Regions from separate parts of the Agrobacterium sp. LEGMi-208b genome, predicted to be linked through region 2. Evidence: predicted binding sites of a transcription regulator. Region 2 holds the regulator's gene; the other holds the start of a gene.
What was found. Region 2 encodes HrcA, which represses chaperone genes, less so after heat shock. Its sites were predicted from a motif close to GTTAGCACTCNCNNNNNGNGAGTGCTAAC; they were not measured.
Positions count from the first base shown of each region.

Region 1: groES (co-chaperone GroES) is a predicted target of HrcA. The motif match lies at 2,926-2,954, and genes of this name have one in related genera.

Region 1 covers NZ_CM183445.1:887,290-893,579, reverse strand. Annotated here, with positions in the region: gene AC5YUO_RS04460 (hypothetical protein) at 1-194, opposite strand, end outside; gene groL (chaperonin GroEL) at 865-2,499, opposite strand; gene groES (co-chaperone GroES) at 2,574-2,870, opposite strand; gene AC5YUO_RS04445 (TIGR01459 family HAD-type hydrolase) at 3,239-4,087, shown strand; gene AC5YUO_RS04440 (bifunctional riboflavin kinase/FAD synthetase) at 4,135-5,115, shown strand; gene ileS (isoleucine--tRNA ligase) at 5,396-6,290, shown strand, end outside.
Region 2 covers NZ_CM183445.1:1,272,311-1,278,600, reverse strand. Annotated here, with positions in the region: gene rdgB (RdgB/HAM1 family non-canonical purine NTP pyrophosphatase) at 1-494, opposite strand, end outside; gene rph (ribonuclease PH) at 512-1,228, opposite strand; gene hrcA (heat-inducible transcriptional repressor HrcA) at 1,364-2,455, shown strand; gene grpE (nucleotide exchange factor GrpE) at 2,569-3,204, shown strand; gene ptsN (PTS IIA-like nitrogen regulatory protein PtsN) at 3,289-3,750, opposite strand; gene hpf (ribosome hibernation-promoting factor, HPF/YfiA family) at 3,833-4,405, opposite strand; gene rpoN (RNA polymerase factor sigma-54) at 4,640-6,190, opposite strand.

The DNA of each region.
Region 1 (6,290 bases), 390 kb from region 2:
CCGCACTCGCCCGGCGGCAGGCCGTGCATGAATGACGCGTGTTCGCCGAGCCGGATCACACCACTCGAAAGATCGCTGCTCCATTCCTCCGAAATGAAGAAATGCGACAGGGTCCGGGGATCGGGCGTGGCCGTCGCTGCCGCAGGTAAAGCATCGTTGAGTCTTGATATTTCAAACAAATCGCGCCCCCGCATGAACACGTGCCAGCGCCGCCATTTCAAGCGCCGCTGCCAGGTTGAACCTTTGCCGCCATCCGCAGTCGAACGTGTTTGCCAAGCATCGAAACCCCTTCAATGCTCACCGTCCCGTCGCGGAACCCTTATGGGCGCTGACTTATAGTTTATTTTCCCCTACCTACAACAACCATCCAGTGAGAAAATCAAAAATATTATGTATTTCCTCTTCAAAATCGCGAGGCAATGGAATAGTCACAACTAAATAGCGCACTTATAAGCCGGCCCGAGTGAAAATCGGCCCCGTACGGGGTGGTGATTCGCTCAGGGAATGTTCCATTATTGCATGGGGCGGGAAAAATAGCCGGATAAAATCATAAACGTCTCAAAACGGGACAATATTTTGAACAGGTCGGTTTTCGCCTTCAGGATTATGCAACCTGTTGATTTCTTGACGTATCTATCGCCGAAATGCCGATAAAATGCGTACCCTTCGTCAATCACGCATGGGCGGCAAAGAAAAAGGGCGATCCGAAGACCGCCCTTTCCTCATTCCAGTGACAGGACTGATTGGAAGTCCATGCCGCTCGTCTGGCGCGCTTGCGACGCCGGACCACTCGAAACGCATGGGCGGCAAACGAAAAAGGGCGATCCGAAGACCGCCCTTTCTTAATTCCGGTGACAGGACTGATTAGAAGTCCATGCCGCCCATGCCGCCGCCCGGCATTGCCGGCATCGGAGCGTCCTTCTTCGGAAGCTCGGCGATCATGGCTTCGGTGGTGATCAGCAGCGAAGCAACCGAAGCTGCGTTCTGCAGAGCCGTGCGGACAACCTTGACCGGGTCGACGATGCCGAGCTGGATCAGGTCGCCATATTCGCCGGTCTGGGCGTTGTAGCCGTAGTTGTCTTCGTTCTTCTCGAGGATCTTGCCGACAACGATGGAAGCTTCGTCACCTGCGTTATCTGCGATCTGGCGAACCAGAGCCTGCAGGGCGCGGCGGATGATGTTGATACCGGCTTCCTGGTCGTCGTTTTCACCCTTTGCGGTGATCTTCGTGGACGAACGCAGCAGGGCAACGCCGCCGCCCGGTACGATGCCTTCCTGAACGGCAGCGCGCGTCGCGTTGAGGGCGTCGTCGATGCGGTCCTTCTTTTCCTTCACTTCGACTTCCGTCGAACCGCCGACGCGGATAACGGCAACGCCGCCAGCGAGCTTGGCAAGACGTTCCTGCAGCTTTTCGCGGTCGTAGTCGGAGGTGGTTTCTTCGATCTGGGCCTTGATCTGGGCAACACGGCCTTCGATGTCGGACTTCTGGCCGGCGCCGTCAACGATCGTGGTGTTTTCCTTGGAGATCGAAACCTTCTTCGACTTGCCGAGCATGTCGAGGGTCACGTTTTCGAGCTTGATGCCGAGGTCTTCGGAAATGACGGTACCACCGGTCAGGATGGCGATGTCTTCCAGCATGGCCTTGCGGCGGTCGCCGAAGCCCGGAGCCTTGACGGCAGCGATCTTGAGGCCGCCACGCAGCTTGTTGACGACGAGCGTTGCGAGAGCTTCGCCTTCGACGTCTTCAGCGATGATGACGAGCGGCTTGCCGGTCTGAACGACAGCTTCGAGAACCGGCAGCATGGCCTGGAGGTTCGAGAGCTTCTTTTCGTGCAGGAGGATGTATGCGTCTTCGAGGTCCGCAACCATCTTTTCCGGGTTGGTCACGAAGTAGGGCGACAGATAGCCGCGGTCGAACTGCATGCCTTCGACGACTTCGAGTTCGGTTTCGGCGGTCTTGGCTTCTTCGACGGTGATGACGCCTTCGTTGCCAACCTTCTGCATTGCTTCAGCAATGTCGAGGCCGATCTGACGCTCGCCGTTTGCGGAGATCGTGCCGACCTGCGCAACTTCTTCAGAGGTGTTGATCTTCTTGGCCTTGGCCTGAAGGTCCTTGACGACTTCGGCAACGGCCAGATCGATACCGCGCTTCAGGTCCATCGGGTTCATGCCGGCAGCAACTGCCTTGGAACCTTCGCGAACGATGGCCTGGGCCAGAACGGTCGCGGTGGTAGTGCCGTCACCGGCGATGTCGTTGGTCTTGGAGGCAACTTCGCGAACGAGCTGTGCGCCCATGTTCTCGAACTTGTCTTCCAGTTCGATTTCCTTGGCGACGGAAACGCCGTCCTTGGTGATGCGCGGAGCGCCGAAGGACTTGTCGATAACGACGTTACGACCCTTCGGGCCGAGGGTTACCTTCACTGCATCAGCAAGAACGTCGACGCCCTTGAGCATCTTTTCGCGCGCTGTGCGGCCGAATTTTACTTCTTTGGCTGCCATGTTCAAAACTCCTGGTTTCGAATGGCCGGACCGGGTCCGGCTTGAAATTTAAGGAAACGGTGGGTCGACCGAAATCAGCCGATGATGCCCATGATGTCGGCTTCCTTCATGATCAGAAGGTCTTCGCCGTCGAGCTTGACTTCGGTGCCCGACCACTTGCCGAACAGAACGCGATCGCCAACCTTGACGTCGAGAGCGACGACCTTGCCGGCCTCGTCACGTGCGCCGGAACCGACGGCGACGATTTCGCCTTCCTGCGGCTTTTCCTTGGCGGTATCGGGAATGATGATGCCGCCCTTGGTCTTTGCTTCGGATTCAACGCGACGAACGACGACGCGATCGTGAAGCGGGCGGAAATTGGTGCTTGTCATTGCCTAATCCCTCGATCAAATGACTGCGCGAGCTTTTGGAACTCGCCTGATGGGTGTTAGCACTCTCGTTCATCGAGTGCCAGCGGAACCGAGATAAGGAGGGCTTCTGCCGGAGTCAAGAACGCCCTGTCTGAAAAATTTCATGGCTTATGGTTATCAGCGTTCCATGACAGAAATTTCCCATGCGAGGACGGGCGCGCAGACGTCGTTCTTTTTGCCCGTTGCGGCCGCATCGCATCTAAGGGGCATTTGTGTTCATGCTGCGTCAGGCGGGCCAAGGACCGGCCTGGCGGCGCTTTTTTCCTTGCCATCGGCGTCCCGCTTTGCGATGTGACGCTCACCCTCTTCTCGCAGCCGGAAAGCATCTCATGGCCCATCGCATTCTCACCCTCGGCGAAATCACTGATGGGTTCGACGTTATTCTTTCGGATGTCTGGGGCGTGCTGCACAATGGCGTCAGCGCCTTTCCGGATGCGGCGGTTGCACTGCGGGAAGCGCGCAAGGCCGGCAAGACGGTGGTGCTCATCACCAATTCGCCGCGCCCCGCTCCCGGCGTCATCGCCCAGCTGCGCGTTCTCGGCGTGCCTGACGAGGCCTATGACCGTATCATCACTTCAGGCGATGTCACCCGCGGCCTGATCGCGGAAGGCCCGAAAAAAGTCTTCCTGCTCGGCCCGGAGCGGGATCTGCCGCTGCTCGACGGTCTCGATGTCGAGCGCGTCGGCGAGGCGGAAGCGCAATCCGTGGTCTGCACCGGCTTTTTCGACGACGAAACGGAAACGCCCGAGGATTATACCGAAATGCTCAAGGGCTTCATTGCCCGAAATGTGCCGATGATTTGCGCCAATCCCGATCTCGTAGTGGAGCGCGGCGAGCGCATCATCCCCTGCGCCGGCGCCATGGCCGCCTATTACGAACAGCTCGGCGGCGAAGTCCGCATTGCCGGCAAGCCGCATGCGCCGATCTATGAGGCCTGCCTTGCGGCGGCAAAAGAGGTACGCGGCGCCTTCGCCAAGGATCGCGTGCTTGCCATCGGCGACGGCATGCCGACGGATGTGAAGGGCGCGATTGCGAGCGGTCTCAACCTTCTTTATATCAGCGGCGGCATTCACGCCGCCGAATATACGCTGAACGGCCAGACGGACGAGGCGCTTCTCAACGCCTATCTGAAGGGTCAGGGTGCTGCTCCCGGCTGGTGGATGCCCCGCCTTGCCTGAGGACATCTCGCCTGAGGAATAGCTGGCGCAGGAATGGATCGATTGCCATGACCGTCTTTCACCGCAATGAAAAAAAGGAGCCGCTGCCGGAAGCTCTTCGCGGCGGCGTCATCGCCATCGGCAATTTCGACGGCGTGCATCGCGGCCATCGCGCGGTTCTGGACCGTGCGCTGGAACTGGCGGAGGCGCGCGGCGTTCCCGCGCTGGTGCTGACCTTCGAGCCGCATCCCCGTTCCATCTTCCGTCCCGATACGCCGGTCTTTCGCCTCACGCCCGCGCCTTTGAAGGCGCGCATTCTCGAGGCCATCGGTTTTCGCTCCGTCATCGAATATCCCTTCGACCGGGAATTTTCGCAGCGCTCGGCGGAGGAATTCGTCCAGTCCATCCTGGTTGACTGGCTTTATGCCAGCGCTGTCGTCACCGGCTTCGATTTTCATTTCGGCAAGGGCCGCGAGGGCGGGCCGGCATTTCTGATGGAGGCCGGCAAACGCCATGGCTTCGACGTGACGCTGGTGGATGCCTTCCGTGACGAAGGCTCGGACGTCGTCTCTTCCAGCCGCATCCGCTCGCTTCTGTGCGAAGGCGACGTGGCGGGCGCGGCAGGCCTGCTCGGTTATCGCTTCACGGTGGAAAGCGAAGTCATCGGCGGCCAGAAGCTCGGTCGCACGCTGGGGTATCCCACCGCCAACATGGCGCTGGCGCCGGAAACGGAACTGAAGGCCGGCATCTACGCCGTGCGGTTCCGCCGCCCGGACGGTTCGATCCGCGATGGCGTGGCAAGCTTCGGTTACCGCCCGACCGTCACCGAAAACGGTGCGGCGCTGCTCGAAACATTCGTCTTCGATTTTTCCGGCGATCTCTATGGCGAGGTCTGTTCGGTCTCTTTCTTCGGGCACCTGCGCGATGAATTGAAATTCGACGGTCTCGATCCGCTCGTCGCCCAGATCAGGCGCGATGAAGAAGAGGCGAGGGCGATGCTCGCGGGCGTGCGTCCGCTCAGCGAACTGGATGCCGGGATCGCGTTCTGACCGGGTAAGGTCGGTCAGCCCCTATTCCGGCCGGTAGTGCCGTCGCTTTTCTCTTCCTTTTTGCCGGAAAACCGCATAAACAACCGGCCATGTCCCAATACCGGTTGATGTTTAAAACTCAGATTGGCCGAATTATTGGCCCGGCCTTCCGCCCGCTCTGACGAGCCGGAAGGTCCGGGATTTTGGCGCTTGTCATGACTTTTGTCATGGCGCTTTCCGTATTTGCCCTCTTTGAAATTGAGACGGCGCGACCGACACGGCGCGCAACAACGGTACGATTATGAGCGACACCGCAGAAAAACTGGATTACTCCTCCACCCTCTACCTGCCGCAGACGGATTTTCCGATGCGCGCCGGCCTGCCGCAGAAAGAACCGGAAACGGTGAAGCGCTGGCAGGAGATGGGCCTCTACAAACGCCTGCGCGCCTCCGCCGCCGGCCGCGAGAAATTCGTGCTGCATGACGGCCCGCCCTATGCCAACGGCAATATCCATATAGGCCATGCGCTGAACAAGATCCTGAAGGATGTCATCACCCGCTCGTTCCAGATGCGCGGTTACGACGCCAATTACGTTCCGGGCTGGGACTGCCACGGCCTGCCGATCGAATGGAAGATCGAGGAAAAATATCGCCAGAAGGGGATGAACAAGGACGACATCCCTGTCAACGAATTCCGCAAGGAATGCCGTGAATTCGCGAGCGGCTGGATCGCCATCCAGTCGGAAGAGTTCAAGCGTCTCGGCATCGAGGGCGACTTTGAAAACCCCTATACGACGATGAACTTCCACGCCGAAGCCCGCATCGCCGGCGAGTTGCTGAAGATCGCCCGCACCGGCCAGCTTTATCGCGGCTCGAAGCCCATCATGTGGTCGGTCGTGGAACGCACGGCGCTGGCGGAAGCCGAAGTCGAATATGCGGATGTCGAGAGCGACATGATCTGGGTGAAGTTCCCGGTGAAGTACGGTGTTGGCGGTGCGGGGCCAAAATGGGGAGGTGTTCAACTATCTGAGACACCAACGGATGCCGAAATGCATCGTGTTTTTCCCGGCGATTTTGTCGTTATCTGGACAACGACGCCTTGGACAATCCCGGGCAATCGAGCGATTTCGTTTTCGTCGCGAGTAAGCTATGGTCTATATCGCATAACTGCTGCTGAAAACGCTTTTGGTCCTCAGC
Region 2 (6,290 bases):
TAACCGAAACCGCTCGTTCCGCGCGGCGGCCATACCACCGTGCCTTCCACCTCGCCACGGAAATATTCGACATGCCCATCCGGCCAGGCCAGGCACAGCACGCTGACGAAGCGACCGGTACGATCTTCCGGCTTCGATGCGCCACGCTCGGCCAGCGCATCCTCGACCTTCTGCATCGCCATGGCGAAATCGCGCGTACCGTCGGCCGTCTCCGCCCAATTGGCGGTATAGACGCCAGGCGCACCGTCAAGCGCATCGATGACCAGACCGGAATCGTCGGACAAAGCCGGAAGACCCGATGCCTTCGCGGAGGCGAGCGCCTTGATGGCGGCATTTTCCTCGAAGGTGGTGCCCGTCTCATCCGGCTCCGAGAAGTTCAGCTCCGCCGCCGATTTGGCGGAGAAACCGAAAGGCCCGATCAGATCGGCGATTTCGGCGATCTTGCCCTTGTTATGGCTGGCGACGACGATCGTTCTGGTATCGAGCTTGCGCATGGTACTTTCCTGTCGGCTCAGGCAATCGCCTGTTTCTGAAGGGCAACCAGTTCGCTGCATCCGGCCTTGGCAAGACCGAGCAGCGTCAGGAATTCTTCCTCGGAGAAGGGCGCGCCTTCCGCCGTTCCCTGAACTTCGACGATGCCGCCGGAGCCGGTGATGACGAAATTCGCGTCGGTTTCGGCGGAAGAGTCTTCCAGATAATCGAGATCGATCACCGGCTGCTTGGCGAAGATGCCGCAGGAGATCGCGGCGATATGGTCCTTCAGAACCTTCTCGACCTTGATCATGTTGCGGGTTTCCATCCATTTCAGGCAATCGTGGAGCGCAATCCATGCGCCGGTGATGGAGGCGGTGCGGGTGCCGCCATCGGCCTGGATGACATCGCAGTCGATGCTGATCTGGCGTTCGCCGAGAGCCTGCAGATCAACAACGGCGCGCAGCGAGCGGCCGATGAGGCGCTGGATTTCCTGGGTGCGGCCACCCTGCTTGCCGGCGGCGGCCTCGCGCTTCATGCGCTCATGGGTGGAGCGCGGCAGCATGCCGTATTCGGCGGTGACCCAGCCCTTGCCGCTGTTGCGCAGCCATGGCGGCGTCTTTTCCTCAAGGCTGGCGGTGACGAGCACATGCGTGTCGCCGAATTTCACGAGACAGGAGCCTTCGGCATGTTTCGAGAAATTGCGCTCGAAGGAAACCTTGCGCATCTGGTCGGTTTTTCTGCCTGAAGGCCGCATATGATCCACTCTCCATGTTGGTTCCTGCCTTCTAAGGTGCGCTCCGGGCTTTTGCAAAGCCAATTTCCATTTTGCCGCGGCGTTGCAACGCATTATATTGATGCGAGCTGGTTTGAACGACAAAGAACGGACGAAATGGGTTTTTCCGCACCGCTATCAAAAGATCAGGCATCATTGCTGGATGAACGGTCTCGGGAAATTTTCCGGCGCATCGTTGAGGGTTATCTCGATACGGGCGAGCCGCTCGGATCGCGCAGCCTGTCGCGGCTTTTACCAATGTCGCTTTCCCCGGCCTCCGTCCGCAATGTCATGAGCGACCTTGAGGAGCTCGGTCTCATCTATTCGCCGCATATCAGCGCCGGACGCCTGCCCACGCAGACGGGGCTGCGCTTCTTCGTTGATGCCTTCATGCAGGTGGGCGATCTGCCGGCGGAGGAAAGAGCGACTATCGACCGTCAGATCGGACCGGTCGCCGGCCACGAACAATCGCTGGAAGGCTTGTTGACGGAAGCGAGCCGCATGCTGTCAGGCATGTCGCGTGGCGCTGGCCTCGTGCTGACGGCCAAGAATGATGTCATCCTCAAACATGTCGAATTCATCAGGCTGGAGCCTACCAAGGCGCTTGCGGTTCTGGTTGGCGACCACAATCAGGTCGAAAACCGCATCATCGAATTGCCTTCAGGCATTTCCTCCTCGCAATTGACCGAGGCTGCGAATTTCATCAACGCCCATCTCTCCGGCCAAACGCTGCAGGAGCTGCGCGGTCAGTTTCAGACGCAACGTGCGGAGCTGCAATCGGAACTCGGCATGCTGGCGCAGGATCTCGTGGAACGTGGTCTCGCGGTATGGGCCGGCGACAATGAGGAAGGCAAGCTCGGCCGGCTTATCGTGCGCGGCCGCTCCAACCTGCTCGAGGGCCTGGCCGGTGAGGAAGATATCGATCGGGTACGCATGCTGTTCGACGATCTCGAGCGCAAGGAAAATCTGATCGAGATCCTCAATCTCGCCGAAACCGGATCGGGGGTCAGGATTTTCATCGGCTCTGAAAACAAGCTGTTTTCGCTCTCCGGTTCCTCTCTCATCGTCGCGCCCTATCGCGATGAGGATAATCGTGTCGTGGGTGCCGTCGGTGTCATCGGGCCGACCAGGCTGAACTATGCCCGTATCGTGCCGATGGTGGATTACACCGCGCAGATCATGGCGCGCCTTTCCCGCAAACAGAGATAGGACACATCAGCAAGGTCAGAGAATGCGGCAAGCTTTTCGCCGCAAGCCTTGATTTTTGCCCGTCAAAGCTCGATATCGGGCGCAACCAACAACATTCAAATCTGGAGAACGTCATGACCGACGATACAAAAAAGCCCGGACCTGACGCGGACGTCGCCGAAGAGTTTGTCGAACCCGCGCTTGCCGGGGAAGAGCCGACCGATGCTGCCGAACCCGATCCGGTCGAACTGCTGAAAGCCGAAAATGCCGATCTGCGCGACAAATTCCTGCGCCTTGCGGCCGAGATGGACAATCTTCGCCGTCGCACGGAACGTGATGTCAAGGACGCCAAGGCCTATTCGTTGGCCGGTTTCGCGCGCGACATGCTCGCCGTTTCCGATAATCTTCGCCGCGCGCTGGAAGCCATTCCGGACGAACTCAAGACCAATGGCGAAGCCGGTCTCAACGGCCTGATCGAGGGTGTCGAGATGACCGAGCGCTCGATGCTGTCGACGCTGGAACGCCATGGCGTGAGGAAGATCGACGCCGAGGGCCAGAAATTCGACCCGAATTTCCATCAGGCCATGTTCGAAATTCCGAACACGGCGGTTCCCAACAATACCGTACTGCAGGTGGTTCAGGCCGGCTTCACCATTGGTGACCGTGTTCTGCGTCCCGCCATGGTCGGTGTCGCCAAGGGCGGCCCGAAGGCGGAGACCGCGGCATCGGCCGAGCCCGGCACATCGTCTCTCAATGAAAAGGATGCGTGACGCATCATCTATCCCTACGACATAAAAAACGCGCCTTCCGGGCGCGTTTTTTATTGCCGTTAAACTGAGAGGATCGGCCTGCTATCAGGCCGCCGTCGCCTGTTCCTGATTGAGGAAGGCGTAGATTGCCGTATCGGAATCGGTAGCGCGCAGCTTGGCCACCAGTTCAGGGTCGCGCAGGGCGCGTGCAATTCTGGAAAGCGCCTTCAGGTGATCCGCGCCGGCACCTTCTGGCGCGAGCAGCAGGAAAACCAGATCGACCGGTTGGTCGTCCAGGGCTTCGAAATCGACCGGCGTTTCAAGGCGCGCGAAAACACCGGTGATCTGATGAATGCTGTTGAGCTTGCCATGCGGAATGGCGATGCCATGGCCCACACCGGTGGAGCCGAGTTTCTCACGCTGGAGGATGACGTCGAAAACTTCCCGTTCCGAGACTCCGGTAATTCTGGCTGCCTTTGCGGCCAGCTCCTGAAGCAACTGCTTTTTGGAATTCACCTTGAGGGCGGGAATAATCGCATCTTGTTGCAGCAAATCTGCCAACGCCATTCTCTTTTTCCTTCATGCCATCGAGACGATGCAGGAGGCAGATGCGCTTTTGCGCCCTGCCTCCCACGTCTTGTCAGACTGTTCAGCTCTTGATCGTTTCCGCGTCGATCCAGCCAATATTGCCGTCATGACGTCGGTAAACGATGTTGAGATATTCCTTGCCGGGGCTGCGGAACAGCAGAACCGGCTCGTCGGTCATGTCGAGCGCCATCACGGCGCTGGCGACTGACATGGTCTTAATCTGTTTCGAACTCTCCGCCACAATGGTGGGTGCGTAATCCTCGGGGACCTCGTGGTCCTCATCGGGAATAGCATCCATCACCGTATAGGCGATTTCCTGCGACACGCCATTCGAACCATTGTGGTGGTCCTTGAGCTTGCGCTTGTAACGACGCAGGCGCTTCTCGATCCGCTCTGCGGCAGCGTCGAAGCTGGCTTGCGGATCATTCGCCTGACCCGCCGCATGCAATACAACGCCCGTATCGAGATGCAGCTTGCAATCGGCGGCAAAACGCGATCCGGACTTCTCCACGGTTACCTGGCCTGAATACCCCCCATCGAAGTATTTGGTAACTGCCAGACCTATATTGTCCTCGATCCGCTGACGGAAAGATTCACCGATCTCCATATGTTTACCAGATACACGCACACTCATGGAAATTTTCCTTTTTGTAGTGATTTGCGAGTACCAGCTTACGTCAAGCCGCGCGCGCATCCAAGCGTTTCGAAGACCTTAAAAAGCCCTCATTCGAATTTTACGCCCATGGACGGTGGAGGTGAATCCGTTACAAATGACCTTGCTTACGTGTGCGGCGGGCTTCTAGCCCTTGGCGTGGCAAGAGTCAATGGTGCGGCAAAAAACCGCTATAAACGTGATCAGGTTCATTGCTCAGAAGGCGGAAAGCTTGGCCAGCGCCTTCTTTTCCCGGCGCCTCTGAACGGAAGAGGGAATGTTCATCGCCTCGCGATATTTGGCGACAGTGCGGCGGGCGATATCGATGCCGCCCTTTTTCAGATTGTCGACGATATCGTCGTCGGAAAGCACCGCTTCAGCTGCTTCCTGTGCGATCATGGCCTTGATGCGGTGGCGCACCGCTTCCGCCGAATGGCTGTCACCACCTTCAACGGCGCTGATCGACACGCTGAAGAAATATTTGAGCTCGAACAGCCCCCGCGGCGTCAGCATGTATTTCTTCGACGTCACCCGGCTGACGGTGGATTCATGCATCTTGATGGCGTCGGCCACCGTCTTCAGGTTCAGCGGGCGTAGCTGGTCGACGCCGTTGACGAGGAAGGCATCCTGCTGGCGCACGATTTCGCTCGCGACCTTCATGATCGTCCGGGCGCGCTGGTCGAGGCTGCGGGTCAGCCAGTGGGCCGTCTGCATGCATTCGGACAGAAAATCCTGATCCTCTCCTGCGCGCGCCTTATGTTTTGAAACCTCCGCGAAGTAGCTCTGGTTGATGAGCACGCGCGGCAGGGTGTCGGGATTGATCTCCACCAGCCACCCACCGGTGGAGGAGGGGCGGACAATGATGTCAGGGACGATGGTCTCCGAAACCATCGAATCGTAACCAGCACCAGGGCGCGGATTGAGCGTGCGGATTTCCGCCAGCATGTCGAGAAGGTCTTCTTCATCGACGCCGCAGAGTTTTTTTAAGGAGGCAAAATCGCGTTTCGCCAGAAGCTCGAGATTATCGACAAAAGCCCGCATGGCCGGGTCGAGCCGGTCCTTCTGCGCGAGCTGGATCGCCAGACATTCGCTCAAGGAACGGGAAAAGATGCCCGGCGGATCAAAACCCTGAAGCGTCTTCAGAACGTGCTCGACCGCCGATGGGGCCGCACCCAGCCGTTCGGCAACGTCGTCGACGGCATCCGCGGCGATATAACCGGTCTCATCGAGCTGGCCGATCAGCGCATCGGCAATCATCCTGTCCTCGGCTGCGGATATGGCGAGCGGCAGTTGCTGATAGAGATGATCGCTGAGGCTCTGTCTGGCCGCGACGAAGTCGTCGAGATCGTAGCTTTCCCCCGACTCCTGTCCAGGCATGGATTTCCACTGGCCGGCCAGTTCGGGCGCATCGGCTTTTCTCGGCTCGCCATCATCCGGAAAGACGTTTTCGAAGCTGGTGTCCAGTTGCTCGCCGAGATTTGCGGCGCGATCGCCATACCAGTCGTCGCTGTCGGACGTCACCGTGGCGGATCTTTCCGAGCCTTCGCCATCCGCGTCGCCGAAACTCTCCGTCTCCGCCGGGGCATCGCTGCTCAAATCGCCATCGTTTGCCGCAATTTCCAGCAACGGGTTACGCTCCACCTCCTGCGCGATGAACTGCGTCAGCTCGAAATGCGTCATCTGAAGCAGCTGAATGGACTGCATCAGTTGCGGTGTCATCACGAGAGACTGGTTTTGACGCAGCAAAAGGCTGGCAGACAATGCCATGGCGGACGCGAAACTCCCCTTAAAGCTTCTCTGCCGCCTGATTTTCCAGAAATTTTGCTGAGACGGCAGAACTTGGCCCAAAAATTGCTTTTTTATCTTG